One region of the Streptomyces sp. NBC_00859 genome, then DNA from elsewhere that is predicted to be linked to it. Evidence: riboswitches for the same ligand, from Rfam matches in the RefSeq annotation. Region 1 holds a riboswitch; each other region holds the start of a gene.
The links. Region 1 has a riboswitch for cyclic di-AMP ahead of OG584_RS18250 (M23 family metallopeptidase). Riboswitches for the same ligand answer to the same signal wherever they lie in the genome.

Region 1 (4,119 bases):
AGTGCGGCTGGAGGGCGACGTACCGGGCGAGCCCTTCGGCCTCGGAGAACGCCACGGAGGCGTCGAGCCGCTCAGCGCTCAGGTTGGACGCGGCGATGGCGCGCACCTTGCCGGCCTTCACCAGGTCGTCGAGGGCGGTGATGATCTCTTCCACAGGCACGGAGACGTCGTCGAAGTGCGTGTAGTAGAGGTCGATGTGGTCGGTGCGCAGCCGGCTCAGCGAGGCGTCGGCCGCGGCCTTGATGTTCGCCGCGGAGAGCCCCTTGTACTCGGGGTGCGAGCCGACCTTGGTGGCGACCACCACATCGGAGCGGTTCCCGCGCGCCGCCAGCCAGTTACCGATGACGGTCTCGGACTCGCCACCCTTGTTTCCGGGGACCCACGACGAGTACGTGTCCGCGGTGTCGATGAAGTTGCCGCCTGCCGCCGTGTAGGCGTCGAGGACGGCGAAGGACTGTTCCTCGTCGGCGCTCCAGCCGAAGACGTTGCCGCCGAGGGAGAGCGGGAAGACCTGGAGGTCGGAGGAGCCGAGTGCACGCAGAGAAGTCATAGGTGGATCAACCCCGGGGTGGCCCCGCGCTATTCCGGTGGGCCCCCCGGACGGGCCGGACCCGGACAGGCCTGGCCGGACCGTGCCCCTGGCCGGGCGGTCCGGGACGGACGGGCCCCTGCCTGACCGGTCGCCACCTGCCAGGCACGCCGAACCGGCAGCCCTGACGTCGGGGGGGATGCGTCAGGACTGCCGGGGTACGGGATGCCGGTACATCGGCCGTGGGCCATGCACCGGCAGTACGCAGGGGGCGTGTGCCGGGCGCAGGCTCAGGGGGTCAGAGCCTCACGGATTGAGGCCCTTGCCCTGGAGCCAGGCCATCGGGTCGACCGGGTCGCCGCCACCGGGGCGGACCTCCAGGTGCACATGCGGTCCCGTGACGTTGCCGGTGGCTCCGACACGGCCGATGACCTCGCCCGTGCTGACCTTCTGGCCGGCGCTGACGCCGAGGGAGGACTGGTGGCAGAACCACAGCTCCGTACCGTCGTCGGTCGTGATGACCGTGCGGTACCCGTACGACCCGGCCCAGCCGGCCGACTTGACCGTTCCGCTGTGCACGGCCTTGATCGGAGTGCCGGTCGGGGCGGCGAAGTCGAGGCCGGTGTGGTGGCCCGAGGACCACATCGAACCGCCGTCGTTGAAACGCGAGGTGAGGGTGTACGAGGAGACGGGAAGCGAGTAGCTCTTCGCCAGCTTGGCGAGACGCTCCTTCTCCGCCTTGGCCTTGGCCTCCGCCTCGGCCTTCTTCTCGGCCGCCTTCTCCTTGGCCGCCGCCTCGTCCTGCTTCTTCGCGGCCTCGGCGGCGGCCTTCTGCGCCGCGGCCTTCTCGGCTGCCGCCTTGGCCTCGTCCTCGAACGCGCCCTGCTGCTGCTCGGCCTGCTGGAGGATCCGGGCGCGAAGCGCCTCTCCCGCGTCCGAGCCGCCCTTCCCGGATGCCGACGTGGTGAGCGCAGCCGTGGTGACGCCGGTGTCCGTACCGCCGTGGTCCGACGAGTCGTCCACGCCCAGGTCGGCGATCAGCGTGCCCACGCCGGGCAGCGATTCGGCCTCCGGGAGCTTGTCCTTGACGGACTGCGGAAGGTCGGGAAGGGATATCGAGACCGGCGGCTTGCCCTGCGCGCTGGCCATGCCTCCCGCGCCGACGGCCGCGATCACGCCGACGCCGAGCACCGTCGAACTGCGGGCGAGACCACTGCGCTGCTTGGCCACACGGTGCTTGCCCCGGACCGGGCGGAGGGAGTCCTCGGTGGGGTTCCACTCGTCGAACGGGCCCCCGTCCTCGTCACCGAAACCGGGAGCACCGGCGTTCGGGAGGTAAAGCGTTTCGGGGGCAGGGTTGTTGGACGCCACGAAGGCGCGCTCCTTTCCTTCCTTACCGCCTACCGGGTTAGCTGACGGGTTCGGAGCAGGAAGGTCTCCTACGGGCAGCTCCATACGGAGAGGCCCGATTCACCCCAATTGGTGGTTCCCCGGTTCCCTTGCGGGATTCGGCGCGTGCGCACGGCGCCGCCTCTTGCGACGACTGGGACAACCGCGCTGCGTTATCGAACGTTAATAGACGCGAGGGCCTGATTCCAAGCTGTTCCGACTGATCGTTAACGGCCTTGGCCTGCACTTACCGTGACATATGGGGGCGCATTCGGGCGACCTGATCAACCTTCAGAAGGCGCCAGGAAACATCAGTTTTCTGATTGTGCGTCAAATGTTATGCGGAGCGGTGCTCTTCGACTACGGATCGTGTCGCTCGCGGTGGACGATCTCCACCGTCCTGCGGCGGTCCGGCTGCCCCTCCAGCGGACGCCCGACCGCGAGCAGCGCCATGTCGTCCGTGGAGTGCCCTCCCGTGTGCAGCCGTACGTCGTCGGACACCGCCGTCAGCAGTTCCTCGGGCCCAGGGAAGATCCGGCCGCGCAGCCGCTCCTTCGGTTCGTAGAAGACCCCTTGCGCGTTCCGCGCCTCCGACAGGCCGTCGGTGTAGAGCAGCAGCGTGGCCCCCGGCGGGAACGGCGCCTCATCCGCCCGGTCCGGCCAGGCCGCCAGGTCGGCCATGCCGAGCGGCAGCGCCGGGTCGGCGGGCACGAGGGCGTCGATACCCCCGTCCGAATACAGCAGCAGCGGCGCGGGGTGGCCCCGGTTGAGCAGGCGGATCACGCCCGGCCTGCCGCGCGGGATCTCGGCGAGGGCCGCCGTGGTGAACCCCTCGAAGGCGTCGAGCCCCTCCCGCCGCACCCCCTCACGGGTCAGCGCACGCTCCAGCCGCTGGGCGACCAGCTCGATCGTGGCCTCCTGCTCGGCGGCCTCCCGGAAGGCGCCGATCACCACGGCCACGGCCTCGACGGCGCCGAGCCCCTTGCCGCGCACGTCGCCCACCACCAGCCGGACCCCGTACGGGGTGTCCTGCACGGCGAAGAGGTCACCGCCGATGAAGGTCCCGGCCTGCGCGGCCTCGTACCGTGCCGCGATGTGCAGCCCGGCGATCCGGTCCTCCGGCACCGGCAGCACAGCACGCTGCGCGGTCTCGGCCACCACGCGCGCCGACGCGAGCTCCTCGCCGCTGACCCGGATGACACGGTTGATGATGAGGGCGACGACGGACACCGTGGCCACGGTGATCAGCTCGGTGATCGCCGAGCCCTGGGCCGATGTGTCGTTGTAGACGTGCAGGCCCGCGATGGCCAGTACCGCGACGATCCCCGTGACCAGTGTGCCCCGGTACGAGAAGAACGGTGCGGCGATCACCGGCGCCGCGGCGAAGAACGGGGCGGCCGTGAACACGGACGGCGTCAACTGGTCGAAGAACACCCCGCCCACGATCAGCACGGCAGGCAGCATCCGGATGAGACGACGCGCCCGGCCCCTGTCTTCTCGCTGCCCCACCAGTACTCTCCTGCCCGGTCCGTAAAGCGGCGGACCGTACCGCGCCCTACCCAGGCTGGCCGCAGCCGTGCCGGTGTGCGATTCGGCCTCCGCCAAGTGGAGGAGGCGGGCTCGCGGAGTGGCGGCGGTGCCCGTCCGGCGCGAGTCGGCCGCGCAGCGCGACCACCGGCACCGAGGCCAGGGCGAGCGCCACCGTCAGGAACAGCCCGAAAGGGCCCGGAGCCCGCCCCCGGCCCCGGCCCCCCGCGACCGGCTGCCGGGGCAGCTCGCATCCGAACACCATGGCTTCGGCCCCTGCACCCACCACGCCGGCGACCGGCCCGCACAGTCCGAAACACAGGTCCGGAAAGCCGGGCACCCGACCCCGGAAACGACCGAAGGCCCAGCACATAATGTGCTGGACCTTCGATTCTGAGTAGCGGGGACAGGATTTGAACCTGCGACCTCTGGGTTATGAGCCCAGCGAGCTACCGAGCTGCTCCACCCCGCGCCGTTGTGATTGCAACTCTACGGCATGCGCGGGGGTGCTTCCGACCATTTACCCCGGCCGCGAAGCAGCCGCCGCTCTGCCGCACGGCACGGACGCGACGGCGCAGCGCCGCGCCCATCCGTACCATCGTGCTCTTCTCCATGCCCGGCACCCGCCTGTCGGTCGCCGCGTGCCGCTTCTGCACCGCGGTCAGCTGCTTCTG
Region 2 (4,119 bases), 2.4 Mb from region 1:
CGGACCGGTGCGCGGGGGCACCGTCCACTTCGGTGAGGCTGTCGGGGAAGGCGCGGTTCACCGCGTGGATGCGCCCGGTGAAGCCCGAGTCGCGCAGATTGCGCAGGACGGCTCGCCCGACCCCGCCGGGCGCCCGGCCCACACCGACGACGGCGACGGCGCGGGGTGCCAGCAGCCGCTGCACCGAGCGCGCCTCGGCGCGCTGTTCGCGGGCGCGCTGGACGGCGAGCGAGGCCTCGGTGGGTTCGAGGTCGAGGGTGAGGTGGACCGAGCCGTCCTCGAAGCTGCGCTTCTGCTCGTATCCCGCGTCCGTGAAGACCTTGATCATTTTGTTGTTGGCGGGCAGCACTTCGGCGACGAAGCGGCTGACCTCGCGTTCCCTGGCGACCGCCGCGATGTGTTCGAGCAGCGCGGAGGCCACACCGCGCCCCTGGTGCGCGTCCTGGACGAGGAAGGCGACCTCCGCCTCGTGCGCGCCGATCCGGTCGTAGCGGACGGTCGCGATGAACTCGTCCCCCACGGTCGCCGCGAGTCCCACCCGGTCGACGTAGTCGTGATGGGTGAAGCGGTGGACGTCCTTGGCGGAGAGCCGGGGGTACGGAGCGAAGAACCGGTAGTACTTCGACTCGGGCGAGACCAGCTCGTAGAAGCTGACCAGCCGCTCGGCGTCCTCGGTGGTGATCGGCCGGATCCGCGCGGTACCACCGTCGCGCAGCACCACGTCCGCCTCCCAGTGGGCCGGGTACACCTGGTGCGGGTTCTCCTCCAGCGGGGGCTGCATGGTGAAAGCGTACGGGTCGCGGTGGCACGGGGAGCGGTGCAGTCTGGGATCCGGCGGAGCACCGCCGGATCCGCACCGCATGCAAGAATGGTCTAGACAACCGTCGCAGAACTCGGAGGGCAACACCATGGCTGAGCGCCGCGTCAAGGTCGGCTGGGCCGAGGGCCTGCACGCCCGCCCCGCCTCCATCTTCGTCCGTGCCACCACGGCTTCCGGCGTCCCGGTGACGATCGCGAAGGGCGACAGCAAGCCGGTCAACGCGGCGTCGATGCTCGCGGTCCTCGGGCTCGGCGTGGAGGGCGGCGAGGAGATCGTGCTCACCTCGGACGTGGACGGCGCGGACGGCGCCCTGGACCGGCTGGCGAAGCTCGTCGCCGACGGTCTCGACGAGCTCCCCGAGACCGTCTGAGTCCGGGCCCGCACATCCAGCACTTCCGGGCCGCGGCGTTCCCGAATTCGGGACGCCGCGGCTCCGCGTTTCCGGCCAATTCTGCGTTCCGGACCTGTGGGCCCGGATATCGTAAAAGCAGACCGCGAAAAGGCAGCGCGGAGCAGCAGGGAGAGAGACGGGCCGAATCGGATAACGCTCTCTCCGTATACAGCAGGTCTGTTATACGGCCGGACTGTTAATCGGCGGTGCTCGCAATGTTTACAGCATGTTGCGAATCCCTCACGCGCCCCGGTTTCCGCAGCCGGTGCGCCTGCGTGGCGTGCTCGGCGTGCACCGCGGTCAGGGCGCGCGCCCGGTCCGCGTCGCCGCGTGCCACCGCGTCCACGATGGAGCCGTGCTCCGCCCAGGACACGACAGGACGGACCGGCTGGTCCACGGCGTACATCCAGCTGATCTTCTGCCGCAGCTGACCGAGCAGCGTGGTCAGCGCCGAGCTGCCCGAGGCCTGCGCGAGGGTCTCGTGGAACCAGCCGCCGAGTGACCGCAGGTCCTCGCCCTGGCCACGCCTGGCCCGTTCCTGGCCCAGTCTGACGAGGCCTCGCAACACCTTCAGGTGGGCTTCGGTACGCCGCTGGGCCGCGCGGGCCGCCCCCATCGGCTCCAGCAGCATCCGTATCTCCAGCAGGTCGGCCGCCTCCCGCTCGGTCGGTTCGGCGACGCAGGCACCGGCGTGGCGGCGGGTGACCACGAACCCCTCCGACTCCAGGGTCCGCAGGGCCTCGCGGACGGGGACGCGGGAGACACCGTAGCGGCGCGCGAGCACTTCCTCGGTCAGCCGGCCGCCTCGCTCGAACACTCCCGAGATGATGTCGTCACGGATTGCCGTGCATACCGATTGCGCGGGAATGCGCATGACCGAACCTCCGCATCGAAGCCCGCATATCGCGGTCTTTCCGCACCTGTGCGGCGACCTTATGACAGCGAAGGTTAATTCCCGAAGGCGCCCGGTAAATCATGGATATCTTTTGGCCATGCGAAAACGGTCCGTGCGAACAGCCGGAACGGGCGGGGCCCCGGCGCGTCGAGCACCGGGGCCTTGCGGGACACAGAGGGTCAGACGTGGACGCCGTGCGAGCGCAGGTACGCGACGGGGTCGATGTCCGAGCCGTAGTCGGGGCCGGAGCGGGCCTCGAAGTGCAGGTGCGGACCCGTGGCGTTGCCGGTGGCGCCGGAGAGTGCGATCTGCTGGTCCGATGTGACGGACTGACCGACCGAGACGCCGATGGACGAGAGGTGGCCGTACTGCGTGTACGTGCCGTCGTGCATCTTGATGACGATGTTGTTGCCGTACGCACCGCCCCAGCCGGCCTCCACGACCGTGCCGGCTCCGACGGCGTGGACCGGGGTGCCGCTCGCGGCGTGGAAGTCGATACCGGTGTGGCTGCCGGACGACCAGAGGCTGCCGCCGGTCTTGTAGCCGGTGGAGACGTACGAGTTGGCCACAGGAGGCACGAAGGCGTTGAGCCGCTTACGGGCCGCGGCGCGCGCCGCGCGCTGCTCGGCCGCCTTGGCCTCACGCTCCCGCTCGGCCTTCGCCTTCGCGGCGGCCTTCGCTTTCGCCACGGCCTTCGCCCTTGCCTCGGCGCGGGCGGCCTCGTGCTGCTGCGCGGTGGCCTGCGCCGATATCCGGTCGGCGACGGTGTCCTCGACGAAGATGGTGCGGTCGAGGCGGGTCTGCTGGGCGGCGGGGACCTCGGGTCCTTCGGCCATCGCGGGTGAGGCGAGGGTGCCGATGACACCGGCCGTGGCGAGAGTGGCGACTCCGGCGACGCTCGCGGTCCTGCGGGTCAGGCGGTTCGGGGCACGGTGCTTCCCGGTAGGGCGGCTGAACGCCATGAAGGGGCTGGTCCTTTCCTTCCCTCTCGCCTACCGGGTTAGCTGACGGGTTCGGAGCAGGAAGGTCTCCTACGGGCCCGCTCCTGGGAAGCGGCCCCGATTCACCCCAGGGACTGAGTGGGTCCCCGGCTCCCCGGGCTCGCGCCTGACGGGGACTCGGCGATCGCTGCCCGGCGCCGCGGTTGCGGCTTACGTCCGGCGGACAGCGAGAGCGACGCTAAACGGTCGGTCCCGGCTGCACCAAACGGGCCACCGTTTTTGTAGCACATGCCACAGGACGGAGCGCCGGCTTATGGATAAGTGGGACAGATGTCGACGTACGCCGCGAAAGGGAAACGGGGTCCCGGTGGGCAGTGCGCCCACCGGGACCCCGCGGGTCCGCCTCGCCGCGGCGGCCCGGCGCCGCCGGGACCTCAGCTCGCGACCACCGTCACCTCGCCGATACCCAGCGCCCTGACCTGCTCGACGATCTGCGCCGCGTCGCCCACCAGCACCGTCACGAGACGGTCGTCGGGGAACGCGCTGACCACGGCGGCCGTCGCCTCGACCGTGCCGGTCTCGGCGAGGCGTGCGTACAGCTGCGCCTGGAAGTCGTCCGGCAGGTGCTGCTCGACCTGGTCGGCGAGCGTGGCCGCGACCGCGGCTGCCGTCTCGTACTTCAGCGGGGCGACGCCCACCAGATTCTGCACGGCGATATCCCGTTCGGCGTCGGTCAGCCCGTCGGCCGCCAGCGTCCTGAGCACCTTCCAGAGGTCGTCGAGCGCGGGCCCGGTCGACTCGGTGTCCACCGAACCGCTGATGGCGAGCATGGCGGCGCCGGTCCCGTCGGCCGCGGAGCGGAGGACCTGGCTGAAGGCCCGCACCCCGTAGGTGTAGCCCTTCTCCTCCCGCAGGACACGGTCCAGCCGGGAGGTCAGTGTCCCGCCCAGGCAGTAGGTACCGAGGACCTGGGCCGGCCAGACCCGGTCGTGCCTGTCGGCCCCGATCCGGCCGATGAGGAGCTGTGTCTGGACCGCTCCCGGGCGGTCCACGACGACCACCCGGCCGGTGT
Region 3 (4,119 bases), 2.9 Mb from region 1:
GACGAGGGAGCCCTGCCGCTGCGACGCGGTGCCGGTGCTCGCGGCGCGGTCCACCGCCAGCTTGATCGTCCGGCCGTCCGGGTGCGCGTAGTCGACCGGCACGGTCACCCAGCCGCACTGGACCGGCTTGGCGAGCGCCCAGTCCGCGGGACAGTCCCGCCAGTCGATCCCCGCCCTCGCCGCGCGGGCGGCGGCGACGGCCGCACCGTGCGCCTCCGGGCCGGTGCGACCGCGGCCGTCGGCGGTGGCCGACGGTGCAGCCATGGCGCCCGCTATGAGAGTCGCCGCGGCCAGAGCGCCGGCCGAGCCGAGCACTGCGGTGCGTCTCACGTGGTACCTCCCCCTCTGCGAAGCGCCGTTCGCACGGCGCTCTCCAGTACGTACGGGGATCCTTGCGTGTGAACAGTCCCTGACAACAGGGCGCATCGGGGTTCTTTGCCAACCCGAAATGCGGAGATCCTGGTCCGATGAGCGGTTCAGCCCCAGCCAAAGGGCCCTGCATCGGGCCCGTCCGCCCGGCGGTTGGGCCCCGGTCGCCACAGCGGCCCGCAACGCGGAACCGGGACAGAGGAGTTCGGCCGGGCACCGCTGCCGCGCCCAGCACCCGGCGCCCACTCGGCCGGCAGGCGGCCCGCCCATCCTTTCGGCGGGCGCCGTTACACCGATGGACGCCCCCCGGAAGGCGTAGCCGGGCGGTGTTCCGGCTGTCGCGCCGAGTTGCACATCGCACCGGCCGACCCGCCCCTGACTACTGCTCCGCCCCAGGTGGGGGACGTGCGGCCACAGGAAAACCTGCCGCAGCGCCGTCGGTATCCACCCGAACAGGCCATCGGCACGAACCAGTACAAATCGGCGCGGTCAGCCAGAAATCCGCCCTGCCATGGGTGAAGATCCGGGAGACGACAAGCCCCCGCCACCACGGCGGGGCGGTCCGGGCGGACGCCGAGTCCTGCCGCCGTACCCGGATGTCTGGTCGACACGAGTGGATCGGCAGGAGTGGAGGACCCAAGCAGTCCGGGGCGACAGCGACGTCGCTCCTTGGGGTGAAGCCGCCCGGCGGGCAACCGACTTGATCAGTCGGCTGTTCCGCCGGGCGGCCGGGCAACTTCGCCGGCCCGAACCCGACAGGTCATCCTTCACAGGCGGTTTGCGAAGGGTTGCGCATGACTGCGCAGATTCATATCCCGTCTCTGCTCACCCGGGCCGGAACCGCCTCGGCCCTCACCCTCGCCGCAGTTGCGGGGACCTCTCTGGCGCCGGGTGCGACCACCGAAGCCCAGGCCGCCATGCACGCCGTCAGAGCCGTGCAGGTAGCGGCCTCCAAGAAGGGCTCGCCCTATCAGTGGGGGGCGGCGGGGCCATCGCGGTTCGACTGCTCGGGGCTGACGCTCTACTCGTACAAACAGGCAGGGAAGAAACTGCCGCGCACCGCTCAGGCGCAGTACAACCGGGTGCGCCACATCTCGGCCTCCGGACGGGCCCGGGGCGACCTGGTGTTCTTCCACTACGGCCGCAGCGTCTACCACGTCGGTATTTACGCCGGGCACGGGAAGATCTGGCACTCCCCCAAGACCGGCGCAGTGGTGAGGCTGGAGAAGATCTGGACCGGCAGCGTCTGGTACGGCCGGGTGGGCTGAAGCCGTAAGCCCCCTGATGCCGTAAGTTCCTCTGTTCGCAGGTGCGTTCAGCCCTGGGCCGTGGCAGTCCAGGGCAGGGCGATCCATACCGTCTTGCCGCCCTCCCGGGTGGGCGTGACGGTCAGCCGGCCGCCGTTCTCGGCTGCGAGCCAGCGGATGATGACCATGCCCCGGCCGTTGTCCTGCTGTACGGCAGCGGGCAGGCGTTGGGGCCAGCGCGGATGACTGTCAGTGACGCCGATACAGAGCCGTTCGTCCCGCTCGAGGACGGTTTCCACGGTGAAGGTGGGCGACGCCCCGAAGGTGTGCTGCACCGCGTTGGTCGCGAGCTCCGAGACGATCAGCCTGATGGTGTCGGCCAGCTCGGCTTCAGGAGACAGCCCCCATTCGGTGAGCACTCGGGCCACGAACGTCCGCGCTGCCGGAACCGAGGCCGGCTCGCTCGGCAGCGTGACGGATGCTTCCTGGTGGTCTGCCATGGCGGCCTGCCCCTTTCCCACCGATGAAGGCGCCGGCCTCGTGACGAATGCACTCCGAGGACGGCTTCGGGTGGCGCTTTGTACCAGCGTGACACTCATAGTGACCGCAGTACCCGTCATCCACCAAGATGTGCATATATCTGTCGCTCAAAGTGATGAACTCTGCGACGCGGAGCCGTATTTGACGTCCGGTCTGGCACGTTTGCGGAAACGGCCGGCCGGAGGGAGAGCCGCGTGCGCAGCAGCCCGGCGGTGCGCCGCGTCAAACTCGGCGCGGAGCTGCGTCGGTTGCGCGTCCTGGCCGGTCTGACCAGCGCGTCCGCAGCCCGGCTGGTGGGCTGGCACCAGTCGAAGGTGAGCAGGATCGAGACGGGCCGCAGCGGCGTACGGCCGTCGGACGTGGTGCTGCTGCTCGATGCCTACGGGGTACGGGACGACCGCCAGCGCGAGCTCCTGGAGGCACTGTCCGGCGCGGGGGCCGCCGAGGGTGCCGGTTGGTGGCACACCTACCGGGGCCTGCTGCCCGCGCAGTACCGGGACTTCATCAGACTGGAGTCCCAGGCGTGCACGGCTCACACCTTCGAAACGTCGGTGATGCCGGGGCTGCTGCAGACACCCGGCTACGCGAAAGCGGTGACGCGGGCTTCACTGGACGGACCGGCCGCCCGGACCGTGGACTCACTGGTCGACGTACGACTGGCCCGGCAGAGGGTACTGAGCGCGGATCCGCCCCTGGAGCTCAGTGCGGTCGTCGATGAAGCGGCTCTGCACCGGCGGATCGGCGGCCTCCGGGTGATGGCGGAGCAGTTGCGGCACGTGAGGGAGGTCGCGCAGCTTCCCCATGTGAACCTGCAGGTCATGCCATTCGCCGTCGGCGGATATATCGGACTGACCGGCTCTTTCACAATCTTCTCCTTTCCGAACATCATTGATCTGGATGTGGTCGTTCTCGACCACTTGATGACTAGCCGCTATCTGGAACGGAAAGAAGACCTTGAGGCGTACAGCGCCGCGTTCCGCAGGATCCAGGCGCTCGCCCTTCCACAGAAGGAATCGTTGGATCTCATCGCCGGGGTCGCTGACGGCGTCTAGGGAGTCATCATGTCCGCACGAACTACGCCCTTCCCTTCCAGCAGTTCTCAGTCCCGTGCTCCGCTTCCCAGCACCTGTCTGCCCCGTGCTCAGTGGCGGCGCAGCAGCCGCAGTACCGGGATGAACAACTGTGTCGAGGCCGCGTCACTCGACGGCGGCCTGCTGGCCGTCCGGGACTCCAAGCGTGTGAACCGCCCCGCGCTGCTTTTCGCAGCGGGCACCTGGACCAGCTTCCTGGCCGCGTTACGCGACCGGGAACTGCGACGCGTGGGGTAACCGGCAGCGGTCATCCGGTGGGCGCGGTCCGCAGGACCGTGTCCACCGCCCACTCGATCTGTTCCGGCGTCAGGTCGGCACGTGCGGTGAGCCGCAGCCGCGAGACACCGTCCGGCACTGACGGCGGGCGGAAGCAACCGACCCACAGTCCGGCGTCGCGGCAGTCGGCGGCCCAGCGCACCGCCTTGCCGGGCGAAGGGGCGAGGACGGATACGACGGCGGCCTGCGGGCGTACCGCGCTGAGCCCACCCGCGGTCAGACGTGTGTGCAAGGTGTGCGCGACCGTGCGGGCACAGCCGGCCAGCTGCGGCTCATCGCTCAGCAGTCGCAGGCTCGCCAGAGCGGCACCCGCGGCGGCCGGCGCAAGACCCGTGTCGAAGATGAAGGTGCGCGCCGCGTTGACCAGGTGTTCGATGACGCGGGCCGGACCGAGGACCGCGCCTCCCTGGCTGCCCAGCGACTTCGACAGGGTGACCGTGGAGACGACGTCGGGCGCGCCCGCGAGGCCCGCCGCGTGGACGGCGCCGCGCCCGCCGTCGCCGAGCACGCCGAGTCCGTGCGCGTCATCGGCGATGAGCGCCGCACCGTACGTGCGGCAGACCGCGGCCAGCTCCGGCAGGGGCGCGGCGTCGCCG
Region 4 (4,119 bases), 1.2 Mb from region 1:
GGCCATCGCGCCCGTGCGCTTCCACTCCAGGTGCTGGACGGGGATCTCCTCGAGGAAGCGGGACGCCGGGTTGTACGAGGGCTGCCCCCAGGCGCTGCGCAGCGTCGAGCGGGTCAGATACAGCCGCTCGCGGGCGCGTGTGATTCCGACATACGCCAGCCGCCGCTCCTCCTCCAGCTCCTTGACCTGCCCCAGGGCCCGCATGTGCGGAAAGACGCCGTCCTCCATGCCGGTCAGGAACACGACCGGGAATTCGAGTCCCTTGGCGGTGTGGAGCGTCATCAGCGTGATGACGCCGGAGCCGTCCTCCTCCTCGTCCGGGATCTGGTCGGAGTCGGCGACCAGGGCGACCTTCTCCAGGAATTCGGCGAGCGTGCCCGCGCCCTCCTCGTCGCTGCGCTCCTGCTCGAACTCCAGGGCCACAGCGGCGAGTTCCTGAAGGTTCTCGATCCGGGTCTCGTCCTGGGGGTCGGTGGATGCCTGCAACTCGGCCAGATAGCCGGTCCGTTCGAAAACGGCCTCCAGGACCACCGCGGGCCCCGCGCCCGATTCGACGATGGTGCGCAGTTCCTCCATGAGGACGTTGAACCGCTTCACCGCGTTCGCCGAGCGTGCCGCCATGCCGTACGCCTCGTCGACCCGGCGCAGTGCCTGCGGGAAGCTGATCTTCTCCCGCTGCGAGAGTGCGTCGATCATTGCCTCCGCGCGGTCACCGATGCCGCGTTTGGGTACATTCAGGATCCGGCGGAGCGGGACGGTGTCCTCGGGGTTGGCCAGGACGCGCAGATAGGCCAGCACATCGCGGACCTCCTTGCGCTCGTAGAACCGCACCCCGCCGACGACCTTGTAGGGGAGGCCGACCCGGATGAAGATCTCTTCGAAGACACGGGACTGCGCGTTCGTACGGTAGAAGACGGCGACGTCGCCCGCCTTCGCGTCGCCCGCGTCGGTCAGCCGGTCGATCTCGTCGGCGACGAACTGCGCCTCGTCGTGCTCGGTGTCCGCGACATAACCGATGATCTTCGCGCCCTCGCCGGCCTCGGTCCAGAGGTTCTTGGCGCGGCGGTTCTCGTTCCGCTCGATCACCGCGTTGGCGGCGGAGAGGATCGTCTGGGTGGAGCGGTAGTTCTGCTCCAGCAGGATCGTGGTCGCGTCCGGGTAGTCCTCCTCGAACTGGAGGATGTTACGGATCGTGGCCCCGCGGAACGCGTAGATGGACTGGTCCGCGTCACCGACGACGCACAGCTCACCGGGTGCCTTGCCCTCACCGGACGGCCCGACCAGCTCGCGCACCAGCGTGTACTGGGCGTGGTTGGTGTCCTGGTACTCGTCGACCAGGACGTGCCGGAAGCGCATCCGGTAGTGCTCGGCGACGTCCGGGAAGGCCTGGAGCAGATGGACCGTCGTCATGATGATGTCGTCGAAGTCCAGCGCGTTGGCCTCGCGCAGCCGCGCCTGGTAGAGCGTGTAGGCCTCGGCGAGGGTCTTCTCGAACCCTCCCCCAGACTCCGTCTCGGAGGTGCCCCCAGCCGCCTGCCCCGCGAAGGTCTCCTCGTCGATCAGCTCGTTCTTCAGATTCGAGATCTTGGCGTTGAAGGACTTCGGCGGGAACTTCTTCGGGTCGAGGTCCAGGTCGCGGCAGACCAGCGCCATCAGCCGCTTGGAATCGGCGGCGTCGTAGATCGAGAACGATGAGGTGAACCCGAGCTTCTTCGACTCGCGGCGCAGGATCCGCACGCACGCGCTGTGGAAGGTCATGACCCACATCGCCTGGGCGCGCGGGCCGACCAGCTCCTCCACGCGCTCCTTCATCTCGCCCGCGGCCTTGTTGGTGAAGGTGATCGCGAGGATCTGGCCGGGGTGCACCCCGCGCGACCCGAGCAGGTGCCCGATGCGGTGGGTCAGCACCCGGGTCTTGCCCGACCCGGCACCGGCCACGATGAGCAGCGGGGACCCGGCGTGCACGACGGCGGCGCGCTGCTCGGTGTTCAGCCCTTCGAGCAGCGCGGCAGGGTCTACGACGGGCCGCGGGGCGCCGTCGCGGTAGTACGCGTCACGCCGGGACTGCGTCCCGTCGGACGGGGGCCACGCACCGGCGAAGAGATCGTGCGGACCCTCCTCCGGGAGGTGGCTCCCACCGGTGTGACCGCCGGCGGAGTCCTCGGCGGGCGGCGGGGGCTCTTCCTCCGGGGGCTGGAGGTTCGCCAGGAAGTTGTCGTCAAAGAGGCTGCTCATCGTCCACCGAGTCTAGGCCGACCCAGTGACAGTCCGGGGCGGTACGTCCGGCGGCCCCCGCCCCGGCCCCCGCCGGACCGCCGGACCCCCGCCTCCCGCCTCCCGCCGGATCACCGGCCCCGCTCACGGGCTCACCGGCACACCCGGCTACCGCGCTGCCTGCCCACCGACCCGCCGACCCGCCGACCCGCCGGACCACCGCCCCCGGACCGCGCTCCGGACCCGAGGTCACGGAAATGTATCGGGCATATCGAACATCAGCCTTCCCACCTGTCACAGGAGTTGGCTATCTTGCCCTCTCAGGACCGCACGTACCCCCCTCGGCGAACCACGCCGGAGCGAGCGGTCCGCGCCGAGTCCGTTCCTGCCGTACGCCGTACACCCTGCGACGCACAGCAGGTGGAGCCGGGGACCCACCAAGCACCACCGGGGTGAATCGGTCCGTTCCACCAGCACTCCCACGGACCGTAGGGCGACCTTCCGGACGAGCCCGAACCCGACAGCTAACCCGGTAGGCGGTCCACGGAAGGAATTGCCTGTCTTGGCAACGCATCGCAAGCCGCGATCCCGCGTACGCAGTACCGCACCTGCCATAGGCATCACCACCGCAGCCCTCGCGTCGGTCTCGCTGTTCGCCCAGAGCGCCGGTGCCGCGCCGGCACCCGCCGCGAAGCCGAAACCCAGCATCGAAGAGGTGCAGAAGAAGGTCGACGGGCTCTACCGCCAGGCCGGAACGGCCACTCAGCAGTACAACCAGGCCCAGGTGGCCACGACCACGCAGCGCAGGACGGTCGACACCCTGCTCGACCAGGTCGCCGACCGCACCGCGAAGCTGAACGACTCCCGCCGCGAACTCGGCACCTACGCCGCAGCCCAGTACCGCGAGGGCACCCTCTCCACCACCGCCACCCTGCTCCTCGCCGACAACCCGCAGTCGTACTTCGACCAGGACCAGCTGATGAAGCGGCTCGGGGACCGCCAGCAGAAGGCTGTCGCCGACTACCGGGCCCAGCAGCGCTCGGCGGCCAGGAAGCGCGGCGAGGCGGCGCGCAGCCTGGAGAAGCTGACCGGGGCGCAGGCGGCGCTGAAGACGAGCAAGCAGTCCGTCCAGTCGAAGCTCAGCGAGGCACGCGAGCTGCTCTCGAAGCTGACCGCCGACGAGAAGGCGCGGCTGGCGACGCTGGAGAAGAAGAAGGAAGCCGAGGCCGAGCGCAAGGCGCAGAAGCTGGCGAAGGAGCAGGCCGCAGCGGAGAAGAAGCGTGAGGCGGCGGCCGGTGGCAGCACCGGCAAGGGAAGCGGCAGCGGTACGGGCGCCGGGACCGGTACGGGTACGGGTACGGGTACTTCCGGCACCGGCTCGGGCAGCAGTACGCCGTCGGGCAAGGCCGCAGCGGCGCTCGCGTTCGCCCGCGCCCAGATCGGCAAGCCGTACGTGTGGGGCGCCACCGGGCCCAGCTCCTACGACTGCTCGGGTCTCACCCAGGCCGCCTGGAGGGCCGCCGGCGTCAGCCTCCCGCGGACCACCTGGGACCAGGTCAAGGTCGGCACCCGGATCGCGACGAAGGATCTGCGCCCCGGTGACCTGGTGTTCTTCTACGACGACATCAGCCATGTCGGGATGTACATCGGCAACGGGATGATGATCCACGCCCCGAAGCCGGGCGCGTACGTGCGCGAGGAGTCGATCTACTACATGCCGATCTACGGCAGCGTGCGCCCCGGATAGCCCGTCCGGCCCGTCGGACCGTCCGGCTCTCCCGGACGGTCCGGACGGTCCGGACCGTCCGGGAGAGCCGGACCGCCGCCACTGGCCCGGAGGGGCCTCGGCTGCCCGTGGACGGAGCTGATCAGGGCTGCTCGCTCCGTCCACGCGGGCCCGCCACC

Region 2: another riboswitch for cyclic di-AMP. It lies ahead of OG584_RS07700 (M23 family metallopeptidase); the one in region 1 lies ahead of OG584_RS18250 (M23 family metallopeptidase).
Region 3: another riboswitch for cyclic di-AMP. It lies ahead of OG584_RS31270 (C40 family peptidase); the one in region 1 lies ahead of OG584_RS18250 (M23 family metallopeptidase).
Region 4: another riboswitch for cyclic di-AMP. It lies ahead of OG584_RS12855 (NlpC/P60 family protein); the one in region 1 lies ahead of OG584_RS18250 (M23 family metallopeptidase).

The regions. Positions count from the first base shown of each region.
Region 1 covers NZ_CP108826.1:4,237,545-4,241,663, reverse strand. Annotated here, with positions in the region: gene OG584_RS18255 (aldo/keto reductase) at 1-550, opposite strand, end outside; gene OG584_RS18250 (M23 family metallopeptidase) at 836-1,900, opposite strand; cyclic di-AMP (ydaO/yuaA leader) riboswitch at 1,912-2,053, opposite strand; gene OG584_RS18245 (PP2C family protein-serine/threonine phosphatase) at 2,279-3,427, opposite strand; tRNA gene OG584_RS18240 (tRNA-Met) at 3,844-3,917, opposite strand; gene OG584_RS18235 (hypothetical protein) at 3,895-4,119, opposite strand, start outside.
Region 2 covers NZ_CP108826.1:1,876,615-1,880,733, forward strand. Annotated here, with positions in the region: gene OG584_RS07685 (GNAT family N-acetyltransferase) at 1-781, opposite strand, end outside; gene OG584_RS07690 (HPr family phosphocarrier protein) at 909-1,190, shown strand; gene OG584_RS07695 (GntR family transcriptional regulator) at 1,408-2,085, opposite strand; gene OG584_RS07700 (M23 family metallopeptidase) at 2,286-3,068, opposite strand; cyclic di-AMP (ydaO/yuaA leader) riboswitch at 3,081-3,240, opposite strand; gene OG584_RS07705 (M16 family metallopeptidase) at 3,482-4,119, opposite strand, start outside.
Region 3 covers NZ_CP108826.1:7,091,019-7,095,137, reverse strand. Annotated here, with positions in the region: gene OG584_RS31275 (alpha/beta hydrolase) at 1-330, opposite strand, end outside; cyclic di-AMP (ydaO/yuaA leader) riboswitch at 944-1,160, shown strand; gene OG584_RS31270 (C40 family peptidase) at 1,164-1,637, shown strand; gene OG584_RS31265 (ATP-binding protein) at 1,685-2,116, opposite strand; gene OG584_RS31260 (helix-turn-helix domain-containing protein) at 2,351-3,208, shown strand; gene OG584_RS31255 (DUF397 domain-containing protein) at 3,218-3,484, shown strand; gene OG584_RS31250 (8-amino-7-oxononanoate synthase) at 3,495-4,119, opposite strand, start outside.
Region 4 covers NZ_CP108826.1:3,015,908-3,020,026, forward strand. Annotated here, with positions in the region: gene pcrA (DNA helicase PcrA) at 1-2,235, opposite strand, end outside; cyclic di-AMP (ydaO/yuaA leader) riboswitch at 2,598-2,769, shown strand; gene OG584_RS12855 (NlpC/P60 family protein) at 2,777-3,961, shown strand.